DNA from 2 places in the Streptomyces sp. NPDC048462 genome. Region 1 is predicted to be linked to the other one. Evidence: predicted binding sites of a transcription regulator. Region 1 holds the regulator's gene; the other holds the start of a gene.
What was found. The regulator HrcA, encoded in region 1, represses chaperone genes, less so after heat shock. The targets are predictions, from matches to a motif close to TTNGCACTCNGNNNNNCNGAGTGCNAA.
Positions count from the first base shown of each region.

Region 2: the regulator HrcA is predicted to act here: its motif matches at 9,058-9,084, upstream of groL (chaperonin GroEL).

Region 1 is NZ_JBICXG010000007.1:190,341-205,429, reverse strand. Features, by position in the region: gene ACGFU6_RS15210 (MFS transporter) at 1-151, shown strand, start outside; gene ACGFU6_RS15205 (adenosine deaminase) at 115-1,107, opposite strand; gene ACGFU6_RS15200 (ribonuclease Z) at 1,178-2,086, opposite strand; gene ACGFU6_RS15195 (histidine triad nucleotide-binding protein) at 2,270-2,629, opposite strand; gene ACGFU6_RS15190 (S41 family peptidase) at 2,820-6,047, opposite strand; gene ACGFU6_RS15185 (hypothetical protein) at 6,125-6,634, opposite strand; gene ACGFU6_RS15180 (16S rRNA (uracil(1498)-N(3))-methyltransferase) at 6,768-7,514, opposite strand; gene ACGFU6_RS15175 (nitronate monooxygenase) at 7,511-8,584, opposite strand; gene dnaJ (molecular chaperone DnaJ) at 8,711-9,847, opposite strand; gene hrcA (heat-inducible transcriptional repressor HrcA) at 9,848-10,864, opposite strand; gene ACGFU6_RS15160 (MBL fold metallo-hydrolase) at 11,051-11,773, shown strand; gene ACGFU6_RS15155 (DUF3097 domain-containing protein) at 11,799-12,617, shown strand; gene ACGFU6_RS15150 (ABC transporter substrate-binding protein) at 12,734-15,089, shown strand, end outside.
Region 2 is NZ_JBICXG010000013.1:78,064-93,152, reverse strand. Features, by position in the region: gene ACGFU6_RS22265 (NAD-dependent epimerase/dehydratase family protein) at 1-306, opposite strand, end outside; gene ACGFU6_RS22260 (TetR/AcrR family transcriptional regulator) at 415-987, shown strand; gene ACGFU6_RS22255 (DUF6000 family protein) at 1,062-1,997, shown strand; gene ACGFU6_RS22250 (carboxymuconolactone decarboxylase family protein) at 2,210-3,040, shown strand; gene ACGFU6_RS22245 (TetR family transcriptional regulator) at 3,081-3,680, shown strand; gene ACGFU6_RS22240 (GntR family transcriptional regulator) at 3,831-4,607, shown strand; gene ACGFU6_RS22235 (sulfite exporter TauE/SafE family protein) at 4,653-5,432, shown strand; gene ACGFU6_RS22230 (alpha/beta hydrolase family protein) at 5,737-7,056, shown strand; gene groL (chaperonin GroEL) at 7,270-8,895, opposite strand; gene ACGFU6_RS22220 (cold-shock protein) at 9,234-9,440, opposite strand; gene ACGFU6_RS22215 (MoaD/ThiS family protein) at 9,874-10,152, opposite strand; gene thrC (threonine synthase) at 10,224-11,516, opposite strand; SAM riboswitch class I at 11,534-11,698, opposite strand; gene ACGFU6_RS22205 (glucosyl-3-phosphoglycerate synthase) at 11,852-12,802, shown strand; gene ACGFU6_RS22200 (trehalose-6-phosphate synthase) at 12,889-14,280, shown strand; gene otsB (trehalose-phosphatase) at 14,257-15,089, opposite strand, start outside.

The sequences.
Region 1 (15,089 bases):
GCCGAGGCTCGGCGCGCCCGAGCAGGCCATCACGGAACTCAGCCTGCCCGAGCTGCGCCGCAGGCGCCTGGTCCGGAGTGCGTTCCGGACGGCGGGCCCGGCCGGCGGGGACGGTCAGTCGAACGCGTACGCCTCGACCTCGGACAGGTAGCGCGCCCGCCGCTCCTCGTCGTGGTCGAGGAAGGCCGCCTCGAAGGAGTTGCGGGCCAGGGTGCGCAGCTGTTCGCGCTCCAGGCCGAGCGCCTCGTGGACGGCGTGGAAGGTGTCCCCGACGTACCCGCCGAAGTAGGCGGGGTCGTCGGAGTTCACCGTGCAGAGCAGCCCGGCGTCCATCATGGCCCGCAACGGGTGCTCCTCCAGGGTGTCGATGGCCCGCAGCCGTACGTTGGACAGCGGGCACAGGGTGAGCGGTACCCGGTCCGCGACCAGCCGCTCCACCAGTTCCGGGTCCTCCATGCAGCGCAGCCCGTGGTCGATGCGCTCCACCCCGAGCACGTCCAGGGCCTCCCGGATGTAGGCGGGCGGGCCCTCCTCGCCGGCGTGCGCGACCTTGCGCAGTCCGAGCGCCTCGGCCTCGGCGTACACCTCGCGGAACTTGGCCGGCGGGTGGCCGACCTCGGCGGAGTCCAGGCCGATCGCGCTGATGCGGTGCAGATGCGGCTTCGCGGCCTGGAGGGTCTCCAGCGCCGATTCGGCGGACCGGTCGCGCAGGAAGCACATGATCAGCTGGGTGGAGACGCCGTGCTTCTCCTCGCTGCGCTCCAGCGCCCGGCCTAGTCCTTCGACGACCGTGCCGATCGGGACGCCACGGGCGGTGTGCGCCTGCGGGTCGAAGAAGATCTCCGCGTGCCGCACGCCCTGGGCCGAGGCGCGGGCGAGGTAGGCGTCGGCGAGCTCGGTGAAGTCGTCCTCGGTCCGCAGCACCGCCATCAGCGCGTAGTACAGGTCGAGGAAGCTCTGCAGATCGTCGAAGAGGTAGGCGGTGCGCAGCTCCTCGGTGTCCGCGTAGGGCAGCCGCACGCCGTTGCGGGCGGCGAGCTCGAAGGCCAGCTCGGGTTCGAGGGTTCCTTCGATGTGGAGGTGGAGTTCTGCTTTGGGGAGGTGCACGGGTGTCTCGCTAACGCGTGTGGTGCTGGTGCTGTTGCTTTTACTGGTGCTGGTGCTGGTGCTGGTGCTCTTACTGGTGACGGGTGGGGACCGGGACCGTGATCAGGTCCTGGGCGATGGTCAGCTCGCCCTCGAATCCGGCGGCGCGGGCCTGCGTCTCGAAGGCCTCCGGGTCCGGGTAGCGCTGCGAGAAGTGGGTGAGCACGAGGTGCCGTGCGCCCGCTTCGCGCGCCACCCCGGCCGCCTGGCCGGCGGTCAGGTGGCCGTGGTCGGTGGCGAGCCGTTCGTCCTCGTCGAGGAAGGTCGACTCGATGACCAGCATGTCGCATCCCTCGGCCAGGGCGTACACGCCGTCGCAGAGCCTGGTGTCCATGATGAACGCGAACCGCTGTCCGCGCCTGTGCTCGGAGACGTCGTCGAGGGTGACCGGCCCGAGGGAGCCCTCGCGCTGGAGCCGGCCGATGTCGGGTCCGGCGATGGAGTGCTCCGCGAGCCGGGCGGGCAGTATGCGCCGCCTGTCGGGCTCCACGAGGCGGTAGCCGTACGACTCGACGGGGTGGGACAGCTTGTGGGCGCTGAGTGTGTACGCGTCCGTGGTGGCCAGCGGCCCGTCGGCGGCGACCGGGGCCTGGTGCAGCTCGACGGACTCGCGGTAGGCGGTCGCGTACCGTAGCCGGTCGAAGAAGTGCTGTCCGCTCGCCGGGTAGTGCGCGGTGACGGGGTGCGGGACCTGGTCGAGGTTGATCCGCTGGATCACCCCGGCCAGGCCCAGCGAGTGGTCGCCGTGGAAGTGCGTGACGCAGATCCGGTTGATGTCGTGCGCGGCGACGCCGGCCCGCAGCATCTGGCGCTGGGTGCCCTCGCCGGGGTCGAAGAGGAGGCCCTCGCCGTCCCAGCGCAGCAGGTAGCCGTTGTGGTTGCGGTGCCGGGTCGGGACCTGGCTGGCGGTGCCCAGGACGACGAGTTCACGTGCGGACACGGTGTGCGGCGGTCCGTTCCAGTGCCGCGTCAGTCAGGGTTTGCCCGTCAAGGAGCGGCGTCAGGTGCGTGCTCTCGGCGTGCCGGCCGGAAGCCCTTGTACTGGATGTACTTGGGTTTTCGGCCGGTGCGGCGAGAGTGCGTGCCGGGCGTCGCGACGGGGCGGACCTTGGCTGCCGCGGCACTAGCCGGGGGGCCACTGGAGGCCGCGGCCGCCCAGGACGTGGGCGTGCGCGTGGAAGACGGTCTGCCCGGCGCCCGCGCCGGTGTTGAACACGACCCGGTAGCCGGTGTCCGCGATCTTCTCGTCGGCGGCGACCTGTCCGGCCTCGCGCAGGACGTCCGCGAGGACCTGCGGTTCGGCGACGGCGAGGGAGGCGGCGTCCGGGTGGTGGAGGCGCGGGATGACGAGTACGTGCGTGGGCGCCTGGGGGTTGATGTCGCGGAAGGCGACGGTGGTGTCGGTCTCCCGGATGATGGTGGCCGGGATGTCACCCGAGACGATCTTGCAGAACAGGCAGTCGGGCTGGGGTTCCCCCGCCATTTGGTGCTCCTTCGGTCTCGGTGATCCGTCAGGGAGCAGCCTAGCCGGGCGGGCCCGGCCGTTTCCGGGGGCTCCGCCCCCGGGCTCCCCGCGCCTCAGACGCCGGCGAGGCTGGTTCCTGCCCCTCGCCGGCGTTCCGGGCACGAGGCGGTGTACGGGCTTCCGCACCCCGCCCCGCTCTCCTCCGACGTCACTCCGGCAACGAGGGCGCCGTCTTCGCCGGGGTGCGGGTCAGGGTCTCCAGAGCGATCCGGATCGCCTCGTCCAGCTGCGGATCGCGCCCCGCGGCACGGTCCTGCGGCGTCATGACGACTTCGACGTCCGGGTCGACGCCGTGGTTCTCGACGCCCCAGCCGTACCCGTCCATCCAGAAGGCGTACTTCGGCTGGGTGACCAGCGTGCCGTCCACCAGCCGGTACCGGCTGTCGATGCCCACCACGCCGCCCCAGGTGCGGGTGCCGACCACCGGGCCGATGCCCATCAGCTTGATCGCCGCGTTCACGATGTCGCCGTCCGAACCGGAGAACTCGTCCGCCACCGCGACGACCGGCCCGCGCGGCGCGTCGCCCGGGTAGCTCTGGGCCTGCCTGCCGCGGGGCAGGTCCCAGCCGACGATGCGGCGGCCCAGCTTCTCCACGATCAGCTGCGAGGTGTGGCCGCCCCGGTTCTCCCGGACGTCCACCACCAGCCCCTCGCGGGCGACCTCGGTGCGCAGGTCGCGGTGGATCTGGGCCCAGCCGGGGCCGGCCATGTCGGGGACGTGGACGTAGCCGAGGCGACCGCCTGAGTGCTCGTGGACGTAAGCGCGCCGGTCGGCGACCCAGGCGTGGTAGCGCAGCGGTTCCTCGTCGGCGATCGGTACGACGACGACATGGCGCGGGTCGCCGCCGTCGACGGGTGAGACGGTCAGCTCGACCGGGTGGCCGGCCGAGCCGGTGAGCAGCGGTCCGGGGCCGGTGACCCGGTCGACGGGGTGTCCGTCGACGGCCAGGATCGCGTCACCGGCGCGGACGGCGACGCCCGGTGCGGCGAGCGGCGCGCGGGCGGCGGGGTCGGAGGTCTCCGAGGGCAGGATCCGGTCGAGGCGCCAGCTGCCGTCATCGGCGCGGGAGAGGTCGGCGCCGAGCAGGCCCTGGCGGGCGTAGTCGTCGTGCCAGCCGCCGGCCGGCCGTACGTAGGCGTGGGAGGTGCCGAGTTCGCCCTGTACCTCCCACAGCAGGTCGACGAGGTCGTCGTGGGTGGCGACGCGCTCCAGGACCGGCCGGTAGCGGTCCAGGACACCGTTCCAGTCGATGCCGCCCATGTCGGGGCGCCAGAAGTTGTCCCGCATGATGCGGCCGGCCTCGTCGTACATCTGCCGCCATTCGGCGGCCGGGTCCAGGGTGCGGCGGATCCGGGAGAGGTCGACGGTGACGCTGCCGTCGCCGTCGTGGTCGTCGTCGGAGCCCGCCGCCACCCGGGTGTCGGACGGTACGACGCGCAGGGAGCCCCGGCTGTGCAGCACCAGCCGCTTGCCGTCGCCGCTGACCGCGAACCGGGTGACGTCGGAGGCGAGTTCCTCGCAGCGCAGCTTCTCCAGGTCGTACCGCTCCAGCACGGTCTCGGGGCGCCGGGCGTCGGGCGTGGCCGCGCTCGTGCCGAGGACCCCGACGACCGGGTGGCGCAGCCAGAGCAGGCCGTCCTTCGCGGCCCGGAGCGAGGAGTAGCTGGCCGCCTCGACGGGCAGGGCGACGATCCGGTCCGCGAGGCCGTCCAGGTCGATGCGGGTGACCGGGAGCGCGGTGGGGTTGTCGTCGCCCTCGCCGCCCTTCTCCCGCTCGGTCGGGCGGCCGTGGAGCTGCGGCCCGAACGGGGAGGGGGTGGTCGCGGCGAGGGTCAGCAGGTGCGGCCGGCAGCCGCCGATGAAGGCGAGGTCGAAGACGTGTGAGTCGTAGACCGGGTCGAAGGCCCGCTCGGAGAGGAAGGCCAGGTGCTTCCCGTCGGTGGTGAAGGCGGGTGCGAAGTCCCGGAACCGCAGCGGGGTCGCCTCGGTGACCGTCAGGTCGGCCAGGTGGGCGAGCTTGAGCCGGCTCAGCGGTTGGGGTCCGGGGTGGGACCAGGCGAGCCAGGAGGAGTCGGGTGAGAAGGCGAGCCCGGAGGCGTCGCCGTGCTCGCTGCGGTCCACCTCGTGGACCTCGCCGCTCTCCCGTTCGACGATCAGTACGCGTCCGTCGTGGGCGGCGACGGCGAACCGGCTGCCGTCGGGGGCGGGGGCCAGGTCGAGGACCCGGCCGAGCCGGCCGGCGGCGAGGCGGCGCGGTACGGCGTCGGGCGCGGTGCCGGTGGCGGGTGCGCACTCCAGCGCGTCGTCGCCCTCGGCGTCGGTGACCCAGACGACGTGCTGGTCGCCGTCGGCCTGGAAGGTGCGGGGCAGCCTGGCCCGTACGCCGGGTTCGACGGCGAGTGCGCGGGCGGGGCCCTCGCGATGGGTGACCCAGTGGACGGCGCCGCGGGACCCGACCGCGCTGCCGCGTCCGGTGCGGTCCGGGGACGCGGCGCTCAGGTGGCTGCCGGCGTGCACGGGGTGGGGCTGGAGGTCGGCGCGCTGGCCGCCGAGCCGGATGTCGAGGCGGCGGGGCTCGTCGCCGTCCAGGCCGTCCAGGAGCCAGAGCTCACCGCCCGCGGCGTGCACGACCCGGGTGCCGTCGGTGGCGGCGTGCCGGGCGTAGAAGCCCTCGACGCCGGTGTGCCGGCGCAGTCCGGTGCCGTCGGGGAGGGAGGAGTAGAGGGCCCCGACGCCTTCGTGGTCGGAGAGGAACGCGATGCGCTCGCCGACCCACATCGGGCACTCGATGTTGCCGTCGAGCTCCTCGTTGACCCGGACGAACTCCTGCGGCTCCGCCGGTGCCTCCTCGGCGGCGATCCAGAGCTTGCCGGCCGTGCCGCCCCGGTAGCGCTTCCACTTGGCGGCCTCGCGCCCCATGGTGGCCGAGAGCAGCAGGATCCGGCCGCCGGGCCCGTAGGCGAGGGAGCCGACCGGTCCGTACGGCAGGGTGCGCGCGGGGCCTCCGTCGACCGGCAGGGCGCGGGCCCAGGTGCGGCGCAGCGAGACCTGGCCCTGGGTGCTGAGGACCAGCACCTCGCCCTCGGGTGTCCAGCCGTGCACGGCTGTCTGCGCGTCGCCCCAGTAGGTCAGCCGCTTGGAGGGGCCGCCGTCGACCGGGGCCAGGTGCACCTCGGGTGCCCCGTCCCGGGTGGACGCCCAGGCGACGAGGGTGCCGTCGGGAGAGATCCGCGGCTGGGCGACGGGGCGGTTGTCCGCGCTGACCCGCCAGGCCCGGCCGCCGTCGAGTGGCGCGAGCCAGACGTCGTCCTCGGCGGTGAAGGCGATCAGGTCGCCCTGGACATGGGGATACCGGAGGTAGGAAGGCTGTGTCACAGCGATCACCCTAGGCCGAGGCCGGGCCCGGGGAAACGGAGTTGGCCGGAGTCCGACACAGTCGGTGCCCCGCACACTCACTTGCCCCGGGGCGACTCGGTCACGGTGACCGTGACCGTCACGGTCGGCCGGGCGCCTGACCCGCCGTCGTCCGCACCGCCGCCCGCCGGGGGCCGGGACGGCGCGGACGGCGTGGACGGCGAGGGCGCGGCGTCGCAGTTGCCGAGCATCGTGGCGCGGAAGACGGTCTCGCCGCCCGCCTTCGCGGTCATGTCACCGCTGACGCAACGGCCTTCGACCTCCCGGTCGACCTTGCCGTCCAGACTGATGTCCTTACCCTCCTTGGTGCGGCCGTTGCAGTCCACGTCCGCGACCCGGCTGGTGGCGGGGGTGGCCGAACCGGTGCGGGAGCTCGCGCCTTGGCCGGTCCGTGCGGTGCAGGTCAGCCACTGCACGTGCACCCCTTCGTGCTCCAGCGCGCGGGTGGCGGTCCGGTCGGTGGTCACGGCGATGGACGCGGAGTTCAGGCCGTTGACCGGATCGCAGGCCGCCAGTCCCGCGACGACCGTGCCGGTGAGGCAGATCACGGCCGGAAAGCGACGGATCCCTCGACTGCTCCATGCCCTTGATGTCCCCATACGGGCAGCTTCCCACCGCTCCTGACGGTGCGGTAGACCGCTCGCGGCCACAACCGGCCCGAGTGGCGGAAAACAGCGGGGTTCATGACCAGCGGCCGGTGCGGCCCAGCAGCAGGGCCGTTGCCGCCGTACCGGCCGTCGAGGTGCGCAGCACGGTAGGTCCGAGCCGGCAGGTCCGGGCCCCGGCTGCGGTGAACGCGGCCAGTTCCTCGGGCGAGACACCGCCTTCCGGTCCGACGACCAGCACGATCTCGCCCGCTTCGGGCAGGGCGACGGTGGCCAGCGGCTCGCTGCCGTACTCGCGGTCCTCGTGCAGTACGGCCGCGAAGTCCGCCTCGGCCAGAAACGCGGCTACCTGCTTGGTCGTCATCGCGTCGGCCACCTCCGGGAACCGCACCCGGCGCGACTGCTTGCCGGCCTCGCGGGCCGTGGCGCGCCATTTCGCCAGGGCCTTGAGGCCTCGCTCGCCCCTCCACTGGGTGATGCAGCGTCCGGCCTGCCACGGCACGATCGCGTCGATGCCGGTCTCCGTCATCGTCTCGACGGCGGGCTCTCCGCGGTCGCCCTTGGGCAGCGCCTGGACGACGGTGATGCGGAGCCCCGGGCGGGGTTCCTCGTGGACGGGCTCCAGGCCGGTGAGGACCAGCCGGTCCTTGCCCTCCGCGGCGGAGACCACGCCCTGCGCCCAGTGGCCCCGGCCGTCCGTCAGGACGACTTCCTCTCCGGCGTGCAGGCGTCGCACCGAGACGGCGTGCCGTCCCTCCGGGCCCTCCAGGACGAAGCCGGGCCCCGTGGGCATCTCCTCGACGACGAAGACGGGTGCCGTCACTGCGTGCTCCTTGTGCTCACTGCCGCGCGTGCGGCGTCCAGTTCCCCGGCGAGCAGGGCGACGAGCCGGCCGGCCGTCATCTCGCGCGCCATCCGGTGCCCCTGGCCCGCCCACAGCGCCATGCCCTGCGCGTCCCCGGCCTTGGCCGCCGCCTTGCGCAGCGGGGCGGTCAGCTGGTGGATCTGCGGGTAGGCGGCGGGGGCGTACGGCCCGTGCTCGCGGACGAAGCGGTTGACCAGGCCGCGGGCCGGGCGCCCGGAGAAGGCCCGGGTCAGGGTGGTGCGGACGAACAGCGGGTTGGTCAGGGCCTGCTTGTGCAGCAGGTGGGCGCCGGACTCCGGGCAGATCAGGAAGGCGGTGCCGAGCTGTGCGGCGTCGGCCCCGGCCGCGAGCACCGCGGCGATCTGGGAGCCGCGCATCAGCCCGCCGGCGGCGATGACCGGGATCTGCACGGTCTCGCGGACCTGGGCCACCAGGCTGAGCAGCCCGGTCCCGATGCCGTCGGCCTGCGGGTCGTCGCGGTGGGTGGACTGGTGGCCGCCCGCCTCGACGCCCTGGGCGCAGACCGCGTCGGCGCCGGCCCACTGCGCGGCCTGGGCCTCCTCGGGCGTGGTGACCGTCACGACGGTGTACGTGCCCACGGCGGCGAACGCGTCGAAGGTGTCGCGGGTCGGGCAGCCGAAGGTGAAGGAGACGACCGGGACCGGGTCCTCCAGCAGGATGGCGAGCTTGGCCTCGTAGCCGTCCCCGCCGTCGGACTCGGTCTCGCCGAGCGGGGTCTCGTACCAGGTGGCCTCGCCCGCGAGCTGGTGCCGGTAGACCTCGACGGCGCTCGGGTCGGCGAGGTTGGGCTGGGGCATGAAGAGGTTGACGCCGAAGGGCTGGCCGGTCAGTCCGCGGACCTGCTTGATGTCGTTGTACATGCCGTCCGCGGTCTTGTACCCGGCGGCCAGGAAGCCGAGCCCGCCGGCCTCGGCCACGGCGCCGACGAGCTGCGGGCAGGAGACGCCACCCGCCATCGGGGCCTGCACGATCGGATACCGGCAGAGATCGGTCAACGCGGATGGCATGACGGCATCGTGTCATGTCCTTCCTGTCCCGTGATGCGCACCCCGGGGCCGCGCTGGGCCGCGGTTATGTCCGCAAATGCCGTACGGGCCCGGAAACCCGGGCCCGTACGGTGTCGAAGCGTGGGACTAACGCCCGTTGAAGGCGTCCTTCAGGCGGGAGAACAGGCCCTGCTGACCGGGCTGGAACTGGCCGGTGGGCCGCTCCTCGCCGCGCAGTTTCGCCAGCTCCCGCAGCAGGCGTTCCTGCTCGGGGTCCATCTTCGTCGGGGTCAACACCTCGACGTGCACGATCAGGTCGCCGCGCCCGCCGCCCCGCAGGTGCGTGATGCCGCGCCCGTGCAGCGGGACCGACTGGCCGGACTGGGTGCCCGGCCTGATGTCGACCTCCTCCAGGCCGTCGAGCGTCTCCAGCGGCACCTTGGTGCCGATCGCCGCCGCCGTCATGGGGATGGTGACCGTGCAGTGCAGATCGTCGCCGCGCCGCTGGAACACCGCGTGCGGCAGCTCGTGGATCTCGACGTAGAGATCGCCGGCCGGGCCGCCGCCGGGGCCGACCTCTCCTTCGCCCGCGAGCTGGATGCGGGTGCCGTTGTCGACACCTGCGGGGATCTTCACGGTGAGGGTGCGCCGCGAGCGGATGCGGCCGTCGCCGGCGCACTCCGGGCAGGGGGTCGGCACGACCGTGCCGAAGCCCTGGCACTGCGGGCAGGGCCGTGAGGTCATGACCTGGCCGAGGAAGGACCGGGTGACCTGGGAGACCTCACCGCGGCCGCGGCACATGTCACAGGTCTGGGCCGAGGTGCCGGGTGCGGCGCCCTCCCCGCTGCAGGTCGTACAGACGACGGCCGTATCGACCTGGATGTCCTTGGTCGTGCCGAAGGCCGCCTCGGAGAGGTCGATCTCCAGCCGGATCATGGCGTCCTGGCCGCGCCGGGTACGCGAACGGGGTCCGCGCTGCGACGACGTACCGAAGAACGCGTCCATGATGTCGGAGAAGTTGCCGAAGCCGCCCTGTCCGAATCCGCCCGCGCCACCTCCGCCCGAGGCGGACAGCGGATCCCCGCCGAGGTCGTAGACCTGCTTCTTCTGCGCGTCCGAGAGGACCTCGTAAGCGGCGTTGATCTCCTTGAACCGCTCCTGGGTCTTCGGATCGGGGTTCACATCCGGATGCAGCTCGCGTGCGAGCCTCCGGAATGCCTTCTTGATCTCGTCCTGAGAAGCGTCGCGGCGCACGCCGAGTACGGCGTAGTAGTCCGTGGCCACTTACGACTCCGCCAGGATCTGTCCGACGTAACGTGCCACTGCGCGTACCGCTCCCATCGTTCCGGGGTAGTCCATGCGGGTCGGTCCGACCACGCCGAGTTTGGCGACTGCCTCGTCGCCCGAACCGTAGCCGACCGCGACGACGGACGTGGAGTTGAGGCCCTCGTGGGCGTTCTCGTGCCCGATTCGTACGGTCATGCCCGAGTCCGTGGCCTCGCCGAGCAGCTTCAGCAGCACGACCTGCTCCTCCAACGCCTCCAGCACCGGCCGGATCATCACAGGGAAGTCGTGCCCGAAGCGGGTGAGGTTGGAGGTGCCGCCGATCATCAGCCGCTCCTCCGTCTCCTCGACGAGGGTTTCGAGCAGGATCGAGAGCACGGTGGACACGGTCGCCCGGTCCTCGCTCTCGAAGGATTCCGGCAGGTCCTGCACCAGCTGCGGGACGTCCGCGAACCGGCGTCCCACCACCCGGCTGTTGAGCCGGGCCCGCAGATCGGCGAGAGAGGTCTCACCGAACGGCGTCTGGCAGTCGACCAGCCGCTGTTCGACCCGGCCGGTGTCCGTGATCAGCACGAGCATCAGCCGGGCGGGTGCCAGCAGCAGCAGTTCCACGTGCCGCACCGTCGAGCGGGTCAGCGAGGGGTACTGCACGACGGCGACCTGCCGGGTCAGCTGCGCGAGCAGCCGTACGGTGCGTCCCACGACATCGTCGAGGTCGACCGCGCCGTCGAGGAAATTCTGAATGGCACGGCGCTCCGGCGACGACAGGGGCTTGACGCCCGCGAGCCGGTCGACGAAGAGCCGGTAGCCCTTGTCCGTCGGGATGCGTCCCGCACTGGTGTGGGGCTGGGCGATGAAGCCCTCGTCCTCCAGCACCGCCATGTCGTTGCGGACGGTGGCCGGGGACACCCCCAGCGCGTGCCGCTCCGTGAGCGCCTTGGAGCCGACGGGCTCCTCGGTGCCGACATAGTCCTGGACGATGGCGCGCAGCACTTCGAGTCTGCGTTCGCTGAGCATCGCGCACACCTCCAGCTGTCTGCCTCGGTCGATCTCGGGTCGTTCCCGGGACTTCTCCTGGCACTCTGTCCATTCGAGTGCCAGCGATCTCCCCGGTCAGTGTACGGCGACGGGGTGGGCCCCTAGCAAGGGCGACCGGCCACGCTACCGCGAGAGCGCGCAGGTCGTTGCCGATAGCGTCGCCGCATGGACGTCACTTGGGAAGAGTTCGGCTGGGAGCGGTTGGGTGACGGAGTGGGCAGACGGCGGCTGCCCGGCTGGGACGCGACGGCCGCACTGGTGGCCGGAGCGGACGGGGCGCTGCTCTGCGACACCGGCTCGACACTCCGGGAGGGCGTCGAACTGCGCCGGCAGATCGAGGGGCTGACCGGCCGGAGGGTGACACATATCGCACTGAGCCATGCGCACTTCGACCATGTGCTGGGCACGGCCGCCTTCGCCGGGGCGCAGGTGTACGGGGCGGCCGGCCTGGCGGAGCTGCTGAGGGGCGGGGCCGACGACCTCCACCGCTCCGCCGTCGCGCACGGGGTCCCGGAGCGGGAGGCGGCGGAGGCCGTGGACGTGCTGGTGGTCCCGCACCACGAGGTGTCCGGGGAGTGGACGCTGGACCTCGGCGGCGGCCGCCGCGTGCTGCTGGCCGACGTGGGCCCGGGGCACAGCGGGCACGATCTCGCGGTGCTGGTGCCCGGCTCGCCCCCGGTCGTCCTCTGCGGCGATCTGGTCGAGGAGTCCGGCGAGCCGCAGGCCGGCCCGGACGCGTTCGTCTCCCGTTGGCCGGCCGCCCTCGACCGGCTGCTGGCGCTGGGCGGTGAGGACGCGCTGTACGTGCCGGGCCACGGAGCGGTGGTGGACGCCGCTTTCGTACGGGCGCAGCGCGACGCGTTGGCGCGGGGCCTCGGCGTGTCGTGAGGCCGGCGCGTCCTATCGTCGTGCGATGCGCAGCTATCAGCCGGACCTGACCCCGCCGTGGAAGAAGTCCGCCCCCGCCCCCGAGGTGCCCGCCGATCCGGATCTGGTCGTGGAGGAGGCGGTCACCGGCTTCTGCGGTGCGGTGATCCGCTGCGAGAAGACGGCCGAGGGGCCGACGGTGACACTGGAGGACCGGTTCGGCAAGCACCGGGTCTTCCCGCTGGTGCCGCGCGGCTTCCTGCTGGAGGGCCGGGTGGTGACGCTCGTGCGGCCGTCGGCCGGCGGCCCCGTCCGGCCGGCCCGTACGGCCTCGGGCTCGGTGGCGGTCCCCGGGGCGCGGGCCCGGGTGGCGCGGGCCGGGCGGATCTACGTGGAGGGCCGGCACGACGCGGAGCTGGTCGAGCGGGTCTGGGGCGACGACCTCCGGATCGAGGGGGTGGTCGTGGAGTACCTGGAGGGCATCGACGACCTCCCGGCGATCGTGCGCGAGTTCTCCCCGGGCCCGGACGCGCGCCTGGGCGTGCTGGTCGACCATCTGGTGCCGGGTTCCAAGGAGTCCCGTATCGCGGCGCGGATCTCGGACGGGAACGTCCTGGTGGTCGGCCATCCCTACATCGACGTGTGGGAGGCGGTGAAGCCGTCGTCCGTGGGGATCGGCGGCTGGCCGGTGGTGCCGCGCGGCCAGGACTGGAAGACCGGGGTGTGCCGTTCGCTGGGATGGCCGGAAAACACCGGCGCGGCCTGGCAGCGCATTCTGGCCTCGGTCCGCTCCTACCGGGATCTGGAGCCCGAACTCCTGGGCCGCGTAGAGGAATTGATTGATTTCGTCACGCTTCCCGCCTGATGTCCGGCGGGTCTTCCCGCCAATCCCGGGCTGATCCCTACAATTGCCTGCGCCTCGCACGCATCATCGGTTATTGAGTGTTTCCTGGCTCTTTTCGCGAGGGAAGGCACGGGGCGATGGCGCGCGAGGTATGGCGGGACAGTGCGGACAACGAGGCGGCCTCGGCCGTCTTCCACTTCGTGCAGCAGCTCATCGACCGGCACCGGGACAACCGGCCGGTGATGCCGTTGGTGGTCCTTCAGGCCGCCGACGCCGACGTCCCGTCCGACGTGGATGCCAGGGTCGAGCAGATCGTGCGCCAGATCCACCACGCCAATCAGCTGCGCCGGGTGCCGCTGAAACTGCTCGACGGCCGTGGCGAGACGCCGTACGAGGCGGCCCTCGACATGGTCCGCACGCTGGCCGAGAAGCCGTGGGAGACCCGGAGCAGTTCGCAGTACAAGCCCTTCGCCTTCCCCCGCTCGCGGCTGCTCGGCGCCATCGAGCAGGCCACCGCGTCGGTGGTCCGGGAGCCGGACCGGGGCGGCACGCCCGAGGAGCGCGAGATACGGATCCTGGAGCAGCTGAGCACGCTGCGCTGGCGGGTCAGCCGGCACGGGCCGCGCAACTGGCTGGGCGCGTTCAGGGAGTCGGTGCGGCCGGAGACGTTCCTCGGGGCCGTCGTCATCGCGGTGCTCGGTGTGCTGCTCGGCGAGATCGGCTGGGTGCCCACCATGCTGGTGGCCGTGGCGGCGGTGCTGGGGCTCGCCGTCGTACGGCTGGTGACGACGTCGGCGCCGCCGCTGCTGTGGCTGCGGCGGGCCAGCAGGTGGTTCGCGACCACCTCCTCGCTGGCGGCGGCCAGTACCGGCTATCCGTCCGACGGCTGGTCCCGGTTCTCGCCCAGCGGGTCCTGGCGGGTCATCCGGGTCCGGGCCTCGGTGGTCGCCGGGCGGGTGGCCGACGCGGCGGCGGGCGACGAGCAGTCCCGCCAGTTCCACCTGGAGCTGCGGGTCCAGGCACTGCTGGAGGACCTGCGGAACAACTACCGTCCCCACGCGCTGGACTGGCGGCGCGGGAAGCGCACCGTACCGCCGGTGGTGTTCCTGCCCACCGCCTGCCAGAGCAACGGCGGCATCCAGCTGGTCAACGCCATCAACAACGTCCGCTCCCGGCGCAGCGAGGTCGATCCGCTGCTGCTCCTGGCCTCGCTGCCGGCGGCCGAGATCCTGCGGCACACCCCGCCGCTGCCCGCCGATCCGCTGCCCACGCACACCGGTGCGGCCAGGGCCCGTTACGACAACTGGATCAGCCATCTCAGCATCGGCCAGTCCCCGACGGCCGCCGCCACCCTCGCCTGGGTGCTGCGGCTGCCGCTCTCGACCGAGCAGCTGACCCATGAGCACGCGCACGCGCAGCTGGTCACGGAGCGCGTGCGCAGGACGTGGGTCTGGTGGGTGATGTCGCGCACGACGCTGGCCTGCCTGCTGGTCGGCGCCCTGCTGGCGACCTTCCTGGTGAGCAGCCGGCTGGCCGACCGGTACTGCCACGGTCCGCTCACCGACGTGAACACGGCCTCGGTGAGGCTCGCGGGCCCCGGTGGCGGGCCGAAGGAGTGCATAGGCGTGTCGACGACCACGCAGGTGCGGTTCGCGGCGGGCAACGGCCTGTCGCTGGCCGGCTCCGGCAAGGGCCTCACGTTCGACCGGATCGAGCGGGCGGTGGAGGAGGAGAACGCCGGTATCGCGCCCGGGGACGACTACGTCACCGTCATCTACGCGGGCCCCTTCACCGCCACGTCCCCGGAGGGCACCCGCAAGGCCCTGGAGGAGCTGACGGGTGTGTACCTGTACCAGCACCACACCAACAAGCTGGACTTCTCCGTCAAGCTCAAGGTGCTGGCCGCCAACGGCGGGCAGGACATGCTCCAGCAGATACCGGCGGTGAAGAAGATCATCGAGGTGGCCGGGGAGGACCCCACGGTCGTCGGTGTGATCGGGCTCGGGCGCGACACGACCGACAGCCCCCTGGCCACCGAGCTGCTCCAGCAGGCCGGTCTCCCGGTGGTGGACACGACCAACTCCGGCGGCTACCTGGCCAAGAGCTACTCGAACTACTTCGGCATCGCGGCGACCGACCAGGAGCAGGCGGACGCGATGGGACTGGTGGCCCGGCAGGTGGCCGGGAAGTCCGCGCACCCGCGGGCCCTCGTGCTCTCCCGGAAGCTGGACAACAACGACAAGGACCGCTACACGAAGGAGCAGCGCGAGGTGGGCGACGCGATGCTGAAGAAGGCCGGCTTCAAGCTGTCCGAGCTGGCCGAGTACAGCCTCGGCCGCCGCAACAGCGCCGATCTCGACAAGCCGGTGCAGAAGATCTGCGAGGCGGACCCGGCGCCGGATGCCCTGTACTTCGCCGGCCGGGTCGAGGACGTCAACAACCTGATGGGCCGGCTCGCCCAGGGCTGCGCGGGCAAACCGATCACGGTCTTCA
Region 2 (15,089 bases), on a different contig from region 1:
GCGCGCGGGGGCGATCATGGCGTCGGACCCGTCGGCCACGGCGCCGCCCAGGGGGGAGGCGACGTGCAGGACGTGGTCGACGCCCGCGACGGCCGCGTCCCAGCCCTCGTCCGCCGTGAGGTCCGCGATCGCGAACTCCAGCCGCTCTCCCGGGTCCACCTCGGCGGCGACGGCCTCGCGCACCGCCCGCGCCCTGCCGTCGGCGCGCACGGTGGCGCGGACGCGGTAGCCGCGTCGCAGCAGCTCGACGGCGCACCAGCCGGCGACATAGCCGCTGCCTCCTGTGACCAGGACCGTTTCTGACATGGCCGTCCTCCGTGAAGGTGTGGCAAGATTAAACGGAAGCCCTTCCGTATTGCTTTTCGAACGTAACGGAAGCCCTTCCGCTTTGCAACCGGACCGATCGGACCAGCCATGACGCCGCCCCCCTCCCGTGCCACCCGCACCGACGCGCTGAACAACCGGGCCCGCATCCTCGCGGTGGCCGCCGAGGCCTTCGCCGCTTCGTCGGGGGCCTCCATGACGGCCATCGCCAAGCAGGCCGGGGTCGGCGTGGGGACGCTGTACCGGCACTTCCCCACCCGCGAGGCGCTGATCGTGGAGCTTTACCACCAGGAGATCCAGAAGGTCATCGACCTCGCCCACGCCCTCGCGGCCGACCTGCCCCCGCTCGACGCGCTGCGCCGCTGGTTCGAGGAGGTCGCGCACTACGGGAAGCTCAAGTACGGCGTGTCCGAGGTCATCCACGCGGCGACGAACGGCGGGCTCGACGACGAGAACTACCAGCCCTTCCTACGTGCCATCGCCGTCCTCCTCGACGCCGGCGCCGCGTCCGGCGACCTCAAGCCGGGCACCGACCCGGAGGACGTCCTCCTCCAGCTCAGCGTCCTGTGGCGCATCCCCCCGGGCGACGACGCCGATGCCCGCGCCGCCCGCATCCTGAACCTCGTCCTCGACGGACTGCGCACCCGGCCCGCCGGGACCTGAGCCGACGGGCTCCAAGACCGGCCCAGTTGATGCTCAGCCGCTCGGCGTTCCGCCTGCGGCCCGGAGGTGATCGGATGGACGGCATGACGATCCTGTCCGCACTGAACGCCGCCGCCTACCGCTACGTCCTCGTCGACGGCCGCCACCTCGAACTGCTCCACGGCAACCTTCAACGGCAGGAACCAGCGGCACGCACCGCGTTCCTGCGCGAGCTCATCGCGGACTCCGGACGGGCCGACGACGAGGAGTTCACCACACTCCTCGGAATCAGCGCCGGCTGGCGCGAACGCCTCGTCGCCGCCTGGATGGCCGGAATCGGCGGACGTACGCGGCAACGCCGACGCATCGGCGAGCTGCTCATCGACAGCAGCCAGACCTTCGCCGGTCAGGGCCACTGCTTCGCGCTGGCCTGCTTCGCCACACCGGCGGACGCCCGGATCCTGTCCGACTACCTCGACACGTACCTGCCTCGGCGGGACCTCACCTACGACCAGGACTGGGCGATGGGGGCCCTGCTCGACATCGACACGCAGCTCGGCAGCGACTACGCCGGACGCTTCACCGCCCCGGACGGGCCCTGGTGGCGGTGGACGCACGACACGTCTCCCGGCCATCTCGAATCCCTGGGGGCCCGTATCGGCGAACTCCGCGCGCTCGTCGAGAACGCACGACAGGCACGCCCGGCAGTAACCGACATACGGGCCGTCCGCCTGCCGGCCGGCTGGACCCCCGCCTCTCCCGCCGACAGTGCCGCCATCGAGGCCGGACTCGCCGCGGCACTCGCAGCCGACCCCGACGAGCGCCTGCCGCTCACCGACCGCCCCGTGACCGTGGTCGCACACTGCGGCCGACGCGACCACGCGCTCCTCGAAATCACCGGGGACCCGAACCGCTGGGTACTGTCCCGGCCGCTCGACCCGTGGCACCCGGGCCACGACACCCGGCTCGACTTCGTGTTCTTCGCCTCGACCGAGACCGCGGCGGCCGGGCTTCGGGAACACCCCCGATAGGGCTCTCGGCTTCGTTCACGGCACGAGATGCCAAGGGCCGCCCCTTGGGCCGGCCGCGAGTCCAGGACCGCCCGGGGCGGCCGACGACGATCACGCAATCGCTTCCGTCACGCTTTCCAACTTCATGGTTGGAGTTTCGTGGTCGCGCGTGCTAACTTCCAACCCATCAGTTGGAAATGATCAGTGCTCGCCGCCCCGACAAGGAGTTCGACGTGTCCCACACACAACCCACCGAACCGTCCCGGCTGTCCGAGGGTCTGGACGTGCTGAAGGTGATCGGCGGCTCCGCACCCACCCCGCTGGAGGCGCTGTCCGACATCGCTCCGGACCTCGCCCGCTACGCCGTCGAGTTCGCGTACGGCGATCTGTACACCCGGCCCGGACTGACGCTGCCCCAAAGGCAGTTGGTGACCGTCGCGGCGCTCGCCGCCCTCGGGAACGCCGAACCGCAGCTGCGCTTCCACATCGCGGGCGCGCTCAACGTCGGCTGTACCCGGCGCGAGGTCGTCGAGGTGCTCATGCACACACTCGTCTACGCCGGATTCCCCGCAGCCCTCAACGGGATCGCCGCCGCGCGCGCGGTGTTCGCCGAGCACCCGGCCGCGCCCGGCACCCCTGACGCTCCCGGCGCCCCCGAACCGGCCGCCGAGGGTGCGTCCGAGCGCTTCGCCCGAGGGCTGCGCGCCCTGGCGGAGGTCGACGGACACTCGGGGCAGCAGGTGGTGGACTCCCTCAACGACATCGCCCCCGAACTGGGCCGCTACCTCGTCGAGTTCGTCTTCGGCGACGTCTACCAGCGCACCGGGATCGACCTGAAGACCCGCGAGATGGCCACGATCGCGATGTGCACCGCCCTGGGCACCGCGGGCCCCCAGCTGCGCGTACACATCCACGGATTCCTCAACACCGGCGGCACCCGGGAGGAGGCGACCGAGGTGATCACCCACCTGGCCGCCTACGCCGGTTTCCCCGCCGCACTGAACGGCATCACCGCCGCACGCGAGGTCTTCGCGGCACGGGACGCGGCACGGGACGCCGCGTAAGGGCACGGGCAAGAACACCGACAACGACAAGGATCCGGACATGGCCTGGGACACCGCACGCACCAAACGCCTCCTGCTCGAAGCCGCCGTCGAGGAGTTCGCCGAGCACGGCCCGACCGGCGCGCGCGTCGACCGCGTCGCAGCGGCGGCGAAGGTCAACAAGGAGCGCATCTACCAGTACTTCGGCGGCAAGGAGAAGCTGTTCACCGCCGTACTGGCATCCGAACTGGCCAAGGCCGCCGAGGCCGTGCCCCTGCCCGCCCCGGGGGAGGGCGACCTCGGTGACTTCGCCGGACGGCTGTACGACTACCACGGCGCCCACCCGCACCTGCTCCGCCTGCTCTCCTGGGAAGGGCTGCGCGACGGACGGGCACCGGTGGCCGCCGAGACGGAGCGCGCCGCCCACTACGCCGACAAGGCCGCGCAGATCGCCGCCCTCCAGCTCGACGGCGCCGTCACCGCCGACTTCGAACCGGGCCGGCTGTTCGGGGCCGCCTTCGCCCTCGCGACCTGGTGGCTCACCATGCCCCAGCTCGCCCGCATGGCCCTGAGCGGTGCCGACGGCTCCCCCGAGGCAACGCGGGACGCGCTCGTGCGGATGGTCCGGGCCCTCACCGACCCCGGTGCGCCATCGCGGTGACCGCCCGGACCGGCGGAGCGCCTGGCATCCGGGGCAAACCCGCAGCTCAGGCGTTTACGCAGGTCAGAATGGGTGGCGTAACTTCGGCGTAACCTCGCGCGGGGTGCCCGGCGGGTAGCGTGGGGGCCGAGAGGAGGTGACGAAACGCTCATGCGAGACGAACCGCCACCGCACCGCGAGAGGCCGCCGCTCCCCCGCGCCGAACGCGCGCGACAGATCGCGGACACCCTGCGCCAGCGGATCACCTCCGGCCGCTACGAGGACGGCATGCTGCCCGACGAACGCGCCTTGGGCCAGTTGCTCGGCACCTCCCGCAACACCGTCAGACAGGCCCTCGGCCTGCTGCGCGACGAGGGGCTGATCACCCGCAGGCGGGGCATCGGCACCCAGATCGTGACGGCGAAGTACGGGCACGGCCTCGACCGCCTCACCGGCCTCGCGGAGACCCTCATCGACTACGGCACCGTGGCGAACACGGTCCGCGCGGCCCGCGTCGTACCGCAGGCGCCGAAGGCCGTCACCGAGCGGCTCCAACTGCCGGACGGCTCCGAGGCGGTGTACCTGGAGCGGCTGCGCAGCCTGGACGGGCGCCCGCTCTCCGTCGACTCGACCTGGCTCGCCCCCGACATCGGGCGCCCCCTCCTCGACTGCGACCTCGCCGGCCGCGACGTCTTCACGCTCATCGAGGAGACCACCGGGACCCGGCTCGGCAGCGCCGAGGTCACCGTGCACGCCGTCACCGCCGAACCGGACACCGCGCGGCTGCTCGGCATCCCCGCCGGCGCGGCCCTGTTCGTGATCGACCGGCTCACCCGGCTCGCCGACGGGCGCCCCGTGGACACCGAGTCCCTGCGGGTGCGCGCCGACCGGTTCGCCCTGCACACGCTGCTCCACCGAGGCGACTCCCCGCCCAGCGCCCTCGCCTGACCGAGGCGACTCCCCTCCCCTCGCACCGCCCTCGGAGGCACCCCCATGTCCTGGACCCCCGACACGCTCACCCTGGTTCTGCTCGCCCTGTTCGGCCTCGCGGGAGGCATCGGGATCACCGCGATCGGGCCCGGCGGTGTGCTGCCCACCATCGGCATGTTCCTGCTGACCGGCCTCACCCCGGCCGGCGTCGCGGGCACCGCCATCGTCACCCACGTGGCGACCGGCGTCCTCGGCACCGCCGCGTACACCAGGTCCGGGCAGCTGCGGGACCCGGACACGCGGCGCACCGCCGTGGTCCTCGCCGCGAGCGCGCTCGCCGGCACCCCCGTCGGCGTGCTGCTCAACACCCACGTTTCGGGGCGGCTGTTCGGGATCCTGCTGGCGTGCGCCGTCACGGTGACCGGCCTGCTGGTGTGGCTCCGCGAGCGCCGCGCGGCGACCGCGCCGACGCCCGGCACCCCGGTGCGGGTGCCGCTCGCGCTCACCGTCGCGGTGGGGGTCACGGTGGCCGTCGCGGCGGGGCTGTTCGGGCTGGGCGGGCCGATGCTGAGCGTGCCGCTCCTGGTCGTCTGCGGGCTCCCGGTGCTGTCCGCGCTGGCCGCCGCGCAGGCGCAGTCCGTGGTGATCGCGAGCGTGGGTACCGTCGGCTACGTCCAGCACGGCTCCGTCGACTGGACGCTGGCCGCGGTGGTCGGCGTGCCGGAACTGGTGGGGGTGATCGTGGGCTGGCGCATCGCCCGTTCGGTCCCGGCCCGCCGCCTCAAGTACGCCATGGCCGCCATGCTCCTGGCGCTGGCCCCGTACCTCGCGTTCCGCTCCTGAGGCGGGGGTACGGATCCCGCCCTACCGGACGGTCTCGATGCTCAACTGCGCGCCCAGTTCCGTGAAGCCCAGTGCGGCCGCGACCCGCCGGGACGCGAGAGGCCGCGCACGCCACTGCGGCAGCAGCCCGGCGGCTCCATGCCCCCGGAAGTCCTGACGGCGGCGGCGATCCCCTACCCGGGTACCAGTCGCCACGCCTCCGAATGAGCACCTGGGTATCACGCGCCGGGCGGGAGCCGGGAGGCATCGTGGAGGCGTTCGCACACGTCGCCCGCCACCCGCGGCACCGCAGACCGTGCCGTGCGTGCCGCACCGCCCGAACGGGGAGTTCCAGGTGCTCGCTGTCCCGCGTACCCGTACCCACAACCGCCGGCAGGTCCTCACCACCGCCCTCGCCGCGTCCGCCCTGCTGGCCACCGGCGCCATCCCGTCCTTCGCGGCCGGCGGCCGGCGGGCCCGCACCCCCCTGCCGACCGCGCGACTGCCCCGGCCCACCGGACCGTTCGAGGTCGGCACCACCGTGCACCACCTCGTCGACACCTCCCGCGCGGAGCCCTGGCTGCCGGGGACCGCGGCCCGCCGCGAGCTGATGATCAGCGTCCGCTACCCGGCCGCGCCCGGCGGACCGGCCCGGCGCGAGCCGCAGATGACGGCCTCGGCCGCCGCGCACTTCGGTGGGCCGGAGGGGGCCGCCGCCCTGAACCTGGGCATGGCACCCGGGTCCGTCGACTGGGCCGCCACGCTCAGCCACGCCCGCCGCGACGCACCCGTCGCCGCACGGGCCGGCCGGCTGCCCGTCGTGCTGTACTCCGGCGGACTGGGCGACCCGCGCACCTGGAACACCGCCCTGGTCGACGACCTCGCGAGCCACGGGTACGCGGTCGTCACGATCGACCACACCTACGAGGCGACCGAGGTGGAGTTCCCCGACGGGCACCTCGCCACCATGCGGATCTTCGACGGCGCGCCGCCCAGCGATCCGGACGCGGTCAGCGCCCTGCTGCGCAAGGTCATGGCGGTCCGGGTGGCCGACACCCGGTTCGTGCTCGACCGGCTCCCGGAACTGAACCGGACGCGCTTCGCAGACGTACTCGATCTGCGCCGGACCGGCATGTTCGGCCACTCCGCAGGCGGGTTCACCGCCGCCCAGACGATGCACGACGACCGGCGGATCCGGGCGGGCATCAACATGGACGGGCAACTGGACTACGTGGGCGGCGCACAGCCGGACGGCAGCCGGCTGAGCACGGTCGCCACGGACGGGCTTGACCGGCCGCTGCTCCTGATGGGGACGGCCGGCGAGGGCTCGGGCGACTACCGGCAGCAGCCGTCCTGGGCGGCGTTCTGGAAGAACACCCGAGGCTGGCGGGCCGACGTCACCCTGACCGGCTCGCGCCACGCCTCCTACACCGACGCGCAGTCGCTGCTCCCTCAACTGGCCCGCCAGGGCGCGGAACCGGACGGCGGACTGGCCGGGGCCGTCGGGACGGTGCGGCCGGACCGGGCGGCGGCCGCGAGCCGGGCGTACACGGCGTCGTTCTTCGAGCGGTGGCTGCGCGGACACGACGACTGCCTGCTGCACGGCCCCTCGGACCGCTTCCCGGAGATGGTGTTCACGCCGTGAACGGGACGGCCCGAGAGCTCAGCCCACCTGCTTGTGCATGACGACGCAGGGCCGGCCGTGCCCCCGGTCGGCGCGGCGGTCGATCTCCTGCCGGACCGGGGAGCTCAGGCAGGGCGTGGGCGTGCCCTCGTCCACGAACGACGCCGGCCCCCGGGGAGCGATCCCCGGGGGCCGGCGTTGTAACGCTGTGCTGGAGCTACCGATCCGTCAGGATCAGAAGTCCATGTCACCGCCCGGCATGCCGCCCGGAGCGCCGCCGGCAGCGGCCTTCTCCGGCTTGTCGGCGATGACGGCCTCGGTGGTGAGGAAGAGCGCGGCGATGGACGCGGCGTTCTGCAGGGCGGAGCGCGTGACCTTCGCCGGGTCGAGAATGCCCTCGGCGATCATGTCGACGTACTCGCCGGTCGCGGCGTTGAGGCCGTGACCGATCGGCAGGTTGCGCACCTTCTCGACGACGACTCCGCCTTCGAGACCACCGTTGACGGCGATCTGCTTGAGCGGGGCCTCCAGCGCCAGCTTGACGGCGTTGGCGCCGGTCGCCTCGTCACCCGAGAGCTCGAGCTTCTCGAAGACGGCCGAGGCCTGGAGCAGAGCCACGCCACCACCGGCGACGATGCCCTCCTCGACGGCGGCCTTGGCGTTGCGCACCGCGTCCTCGATGCGGTGCTTGCGCTCCTTGAGCTCGACCTCGGTGGCGGCACCGGCCTTGATGACGGCCACGCCGCCGGCCAGCTTCGCCAGACGCTCCTGGAGCTTCTCGCGGTCGTAGTCCGAGTCGGAGTTCTCGATCTCGGCACGGATCTGGTTGACGCGACCCTGGACCTGGTCGCTGTCACCGGCGCCGTCGACGATCGTCGTCTCGTCCTTGGTGATGACGACCTTGCGGGCACGGCCGAGCAGGTCGAGACCGGCGTTCTCCAGCTTGAGGCCGACCTCCTCGGAGATGACGGTGCCACCGGTGAGGATGGCGATGTCGCCGAGCATGGCCTTGCGGCGGTCACCGAAGCCCGGGGCCTTGACGGCGACGGACTTGAAGGTGCCACGGATCTTGTTGACGACCAGGGTCGACAGGGCCTCGCCCTCGACGTCCTCGGCGATGATCAGCAGCGGCTTGCCGGACTGCATGACCTTCTCGAGCAGCGGAAGGAGGTCCTTCACGTTGCTGATCTTCGAGTTCACGATCAGGATGTACGGGTCGTCGAGCGACGACTCCATGCGCTCCATGTCCGTGGCGAAGTACGCCGAGATGTAGCCCTTGTCGAAGCGCATACCCTCGGTGAGCTCGAGCTCCAGACCGAAGGTCTGGGACTCCTCGACGGTGATGACGCCTTCCTTGCCGACCTTGTCCATGGCCTCGGCGATGAGCTCGCCGATCTGGGTGTCAGCGGCGGAGATGGAGGCGGTCGAAGCGATCTGCTCCTTGGTCTCCACGTCCTTGGCCTGCTCCAGGAGGGCGGCGGAGACGGCCTCGACGGCCTTCTCGATGCCCCGCTTGAGAGCCATCGGGTTCGCACCCGCGGCCACGTTGCGCAGGCCCTCGCGGACGAGCGCCTGAGCGAGAACGGTGGCGGTGGTCGTACCGTCGCCGGCGACGTCGTCCGTCTTCTTGGCGACCTCCTTGACCAGCTCCGCACCGATCTTCTCGTACGGGTCCTCCAGCTCGATCTCCTTGGCGATGGAAACACCATCGTTGGTGATCGTGGGGGCGCCCCACTTCTTCTCAAGGACGACGTTGCGACCCTTGGGGCCGAGGGTGACCTTGACGGCGTCGGCGAGCTGGTTCATGCCGCGCTCAAGACCGCGCCGGGCCTCCTCGTCGAACGCGATGATCTTGGCCATATGAAGTGGTCCTCCCGGACAGGGGTGGATTTCTCCGGACCGAGTGGCGCCCGCGACGGACGGCCTGCCGCCTGCCGGTTCCTTGCCCCGACAGACCTGCGGGCCTCACCGGCCCGGTCCAAGTTTCTGTCACTCTCACCCGGAGAGTGCTAAGCCCAATGATTAGCACTCGACCCCCGAGAGTGCAAGCGTCCCCCTCCGGAGTGTGGACAACGAGCGCCCCTGCGGAGCGTGGACGACCGGAGGGCCGCAGCGGGCTCCGGACGCACGGAGGGCCCGTACCCCAGGGGTACGGGCCCTCCGTGCGTGAGTAGTGTCGTTGGCCGACCGCGCCGAACTCAGCCGACGGCGAGCTTGACCATGTCCGCCTGCGGCCCCTTCTGGCCCTGCGAGATTTCGAATTCAACTCGCTGACCCTCTTCGAGGGTGCGGTATCCGTCCATCTGGATCGCGCTGTAGTGGACGAAAACATCCGCACCACCGTCGACCGCGATGAAGCCGTACCCCTTCTCCGCGTTGAACCACTTGACGGTGCCCTGAGCCATGCCTAACTCCCCTATTACTGGCCCTTGCACAGGACCGCACTTCGCGGGCCCGGGTCAGAACTCACCCTCCGACAGGAGAGGGTGCGTGCGCCGGAACGCGTCGACCGCGGCCGAATGTATCTGCCCAACTGCCCTCTGCAACAGGTCAATCGGACGAGAATTCTGGGCATCGCCGAACGCCCGAATATGAGGAACTCATGAGATTCCAGGGCAAGTCGGGCCAGGCAAAGGCGACTTATGGCGCAAGAGGCTCAGGCACTTTGGCTGCATCTTGTCGTGGCCGGGCGCATTCTCATATGCGGGGGGCACGGGCAGCGGAGGGGGCTTCCCACACTCTACCGCGCTCAACCATGCAGAATTGCCCCCTCCGCTTCTGTCGCGGAGAGGGCAATCGCGGTGACTCGTCGAAGCGGGACCGCTCGGGTCCCGGGGCTCAGCAGCCGCCGGCGACGGCCGGGATGATCGAGATGCCGGCGCCGTCCGGGGTGACCGCTTCCAGGCCTCCCTGGAAGCGCACGTCGTCGTCGTTGACGTACACGTTGACGAAGCGGCGGAGCTTGCCCTGGTCGTCCAGGACGCGGGCGGCGATGCCCGGGTGGTCCTTCTCCAGGGACTCGATGACCTGGGAGAGGGTCGCGCCCTCTGCCGGGACCTCGGCCTGGCCGCCCGTGTAGGTGCGGAGGATGGTGGGGATACGGACCTTGACGCTCATGGTGGGAGCCCTTCCTGGAGTCACGGGTGGCCGGAGGCTGCGGCAGCCTCTCAGCTGGTGCGGCGGACCGCTCAGGCGGTACCGAGGCCGGCGGCACGGAAGGCGTCCAGGCTCGGCCTGATCGTCGCCGTCGCCTGCGAGGTGGCGGCCACCGCGTCGAGCGTCTTGAGGCCGTCACCGGTGTTCAGGACGACCGTGGTGAGCGACGGGTCGAGCAGACCCGCCTCGATCAGCTTCTTCGTCACGCCGACGGTCACCCCGCCCGCGGTCTCGGCGAAGATGCCCTCGGTGCGCGCCAGCAGCTTGATCGCGTCGACGACCTGCTCGTCGTTGACGTCCTCGACGGCGCCGCCGGTGCGGCGGGCGATGTCCAGGACGTACGGGCCGTCGGCCGGGTTGCCGATCGCCAGGGACTTGGCGATGGTGTTCGGCTTCTGCGGCCGCACCACGTCGTGACCGGCCTTGAAGGCGGTGGAGACCGGCGAGCAGCCCTCGGCCTGGGCTCCGAAGATCTTGTACGGCCTGTCCTCGACCAGACCGAGCTTGATCAGCTCCTGGAGACCCTTGTCGATCTTCGTGAGCTGCGAGCCGGACGCGATCGGGATCACGATCTGGTCGGGCAGCCGCCAGCCGAGCTGCTCGCAGATCTCGTACGCGAGCGTCTTGGAACCCTCGCCGTAGTACGGGCGCAGGTTGACGTTGACGAAGCCCCAGCCCTCACCGAGCGGGTCACCGATGAGCTCCGAGCAGAAGCGGTTGACGTCGTCGTAGTTGCCCTCGATGCCGACCAGCTCACCGCCGTACACGGCGGCCATGACGACCTTGCCCTGCTCCAGGTCGTGCGGGATGAACACACAGGAGCGCAGGCCGGCGCGGGCGGCGGCGGCGCCCACCGCACCGGCGAGGTTGCCGGTGGAGGAGCAGGAGAGCGTGGTGAAACCGAAGGCGCGGGCGGCTTCGACGGCGATCGCGACGACACGGTCCTTGAAGGAGTGCGTCGGGTTGCCGGAGTCGTCCTTGACGTACAGGCCACCGGTGACGCCCAGCTCACGGGCGAGGTTGTCGGCCTTGACCAGCTTGGTGAAGCCGGGGTTGATGTTCGGCTTCTCCGCGACGTCGGAGGGGACCGGCAGCAGCGGCGCGTAGCGCCAGATGTTGTCGGGTCCGGCCTCGATGCGCTTCTTCAGCTCGTCCGGGGAACCGGTCGGCAGGTCGTAGGCCACTTCGAGCGGTCCGAAACAGCTCGAACAGGCGAAAAGGGGACCGAGTGCGAATCGTTCTCCGCACTCGCGGCAGGAAAGTGCCGCGGCGGGACCGAGGTCCACAGAAGATTCGGTAGATGTTGCAACAGTCTCAACAGCCATGATGGCGAGGCCCTTTCTCCTCATCTTCCTCGTGACGCGTTTCGCCACAAGACGGAATTGGCACCTTCCCCACCCGACCTCGCGGAAGGGGGTCCCCCCTGCTCGAGCGAAGTCGAGAGCTTGGGGGTGGGATGGTTGCCGGGACTTCAACGGGCCGTTCCCTCTGTCCCTCTGGATGAGCGCTATGGCACTGGATCATCGATCCAGGCGTTTATCGGCGGACGGACCCCGGCATGCCACGGCCATCTGCGTTGTTCAAGACTGTAACCGAAGCACCGGACTGTTGAGATAGTCGTCCGAACCGCGAGATGGATCACATACAGGGAGTATCGACCGTGCTGGAAGAGGTCGAACGCTGGCTGACCAGGCGTTCCTGGTCGTGCGCCGACCGCCCGCTGGAGCAGCTCCTGGCCGCCAGGGGAGGCGACCCGAGGCGCAGCCGCGTGAGTGTCGTACTGCCCGCGCTCAACGAGGAGGCGACGGTCGGGGACATCGTCCGCACCATCCGGCGCGAGCTCATGGAGAAGGTCCGGCTGGTCGACGAACTCGTGGTGATCGACTCCGGCTCCACGGACGCGACCTCCGAGGTCGCCCGCGAGGCGGGCGCCCGGGTGATCCACCGGGACGCGATCCTGCCCCGGCTGCCGGCTGTCCCCGGCAAGGGCGAGGTGCTGTGGCGGTCACTGCTGGTGACCGGCGGTGACATCGTCTGCTTCGTCGACGCCGACCTGAAGGACTTCTCGGCCGACTTCGTCTCCGGCATCGTCGGCCCGCTGCTGACCGACCCCTCGGTGCAGTTCGTCAAGGCGATGTACGACCGTCCCCTCGGGGACACCGCCGGTCAGGGCGGGCGGGTCACCGAACTGGTGGCACGGCCGCTGCTCAATCTGCACTGGCCGCAGCTGGCCGGCTTCGTCCAGCCGCTGGGCGGCGAGTACGCCGTACGCCGCTCGCTGCTCGAACAGCTGCCGTTCCCGGTCGGTTACGGAGTGGAGCTGGGGCTGCTCGTCGACGCCCTGCACACCGTCGGACTGGACGCGCTCGGCCAGGTCGACGTCGGCGTCCGCGTCCACCGCCACCAGGACGGCCGGGCGCTCGGCCGGATGGCGGCGGCCATCTACCGGACCGCCCAGCTGCGGCTGTCGCGCGGACATCTGGTCCGCCCCGCGCTGACCCAGTTCGAGCGCGGCGAGAACGGCTTCGTGCCGCACACCTACCCGGTGGACACCGAGGAGCGGCCGCCGATGCGCGAGATCGAGGAGTACGTCGCACGCCGGGCGGCATGACGCGGGACGGCGCGAAGCGGCGGCGGCTCTGCGGGACGACACCGTACGCACGTTTGGACGGTTCGGGATCGGGCTAGATTCCGCGCATGGTCTCCGAGCACGCCCCCCAGTCCGCCGCCCAGGTTCTCGTCGCGTCCAACCGCGGCCCGGTCTCGTACACCCTGCGCGACGACGGCTCGCTCGACGCGAAACGGGGCGGCGGCGGGCTCGTCTCGGGGCTGAGCGCGGTGGACGACAAGATGTGGGTCTGCGCCGCGCTCGGTGACGGCGACCGCGAGGCGGTACGGCGCGGGGTCGGTGAACCGGGCGTACGGATGCTCGACATCGACGCGGGCGTGCACGCCGACGCGTACAACGGCATCGCCAACTCGGTGCTCTGGTTCGTCCACCACATGCTCTACCAGACCCCGGTGGAACCCGTCTTCGACGCGGAGTTCCGCCGCCAGTGGGCGTCCTTCGAGGCCTACAACCTGGCCTTCGCCCAGGCGCTCGCCGAGGAGGCGGGCGTGGGCGCGGCGGTCCTGGTGCAGGACTACCACCTGGTGCTGGTGCCCGCCATGCTCCGCGACCTCCGCCCCGACCTGCGGATCGGCCACTTCTCGCACACCCCGTGGGCGCCCGTCGACTACTTCCGGATGCTGCCCGACGACATCGCGGAGCAGGTGCTGCGCGGCATCCTCGGCGCCGACCGGGCCGCGTTCCTGACCCGCCGCTGGGCGGACGGCTTCATCGGCTGCTGCACGGAGATCCTGGGCGGCACCGGCCGCACCCGCGTCGGCGTGCACGGGCTCGGCGCCGACGGGGACTTCCTGCGCCGGCGCGCGCACGAGGCGGACGTGGACGAGCGGATGGCGGCGCTGCGCGAGCAGGTGGGCCCCGGCCGCAAGACGGTCGTGCGGGTGGACCGCACGGAGCTGTCCAAGAACATCGTCCGGGGGATGCTCGCCTACCGCTCCCTGCTCGACGAGCGGCCCGAGTGGCGCGGCCGGGTCGTCCACGTCGCGTTCGCCTACCCCTCGCGGCAGGACCTCGCGGTCTACCGGGAGTACACCGCCGAGGTCCAGCGTGTCGCCGACGAGATCAACTCGGTGTACGGGACGCCGGACTGGACCCCGGTCGTCCTGCACGTCAACGACGACTTCGCCCGCTCGCTGGCCGCCTACCGGCTGGCCGACGTGGCGCTCGTCAACCCCATCCGGGACGGGATGAACCTGGTCGCCAAGGAGGTCCCGGTCGTCTCCGACCACGGCTGCGCGCTGGTGCTGTCGCGGGAGGCGGGGGCGTACGAGGAGCTGGCCGACGACGCGATCGCGGTGAACCCCTACGACGTGTCCGCCACCGCCGACGCCCTGCACGAGGCGCTGACGATGGCGGACGACGAGCGCGCCGAGCGCACGGAGCGCCTGGCCGAGGCGGCCACCGCGCTGCCGCCGCAGCAGTGGTTCCTGGACCAGCTAGAGGCGCTGCGCCAGGGCTGACAGGAATCCGACGACCGCTCCCGGCCCCGGCAGCAACAGGTCGGCGCGCGATGCCAGTTCGGGCACCTCCGCCTCGCCGCTGCAGATCAGCAGGCCGGGGGTGCCGTCGGGGCCCTCGGTGCGGAGCTTCTCCACGGCGGCGTACGCGGCCAGGTCTCCCAGGTCGTCGCCGGCGTACAGCACGGACTCGGCGCCCGTCTCGCGCACGTACTGGGTGAGGGCGACGCCCTTGTCCATGCCCGAGGGCCGCAGTTCCAGGACCATCCGGCCCGGTTCGACGATCAGGCCGTGCCGGGCGGCGAGCTCACCGAGGGGGCCGCGCAGGGCGTCGAAGGCGGCCTGCGGGTCCTGGGCGCGGCGGGTGTGGACGGCGAGCGCCTGCCCCTTCTCCTCTATCCAGGTGCCGTGCCAGGAGTCGAACCTGTCGAGGAAGCCGGGGAGTTCGGCCCGCACGGCGGCGACGCCGGGGTGCGGGGCGGGGGCGTGGACGGTGCCGGACACGGCGTCCCAGCGTTCGGCGCCGTAGTGGCCGAGGACGACGAGGTGGTCGAGGCCCGGCACTCCGGCGAAGCCGCCGTAGCGGACCGCGACGCCGGCCGGGCGGCCGGTGATCACGGCGATCGACGCGACCTTGGGGGCCAGTGCGGCGAGCGCCTCGACGGTCCCGGCGTGGGCGCGGGCCTGTTCGGGGTCGGGAACGATGTCCGCGAGGGTGCCGTCGAAGTCGAGCGCGATGACGGCGCGGTCGGGGCGGCCGAGGAGAGCGGCGAGGCCCTCCCGGCCGGCGGGGGTCGTCGGGGTCGGCAGGG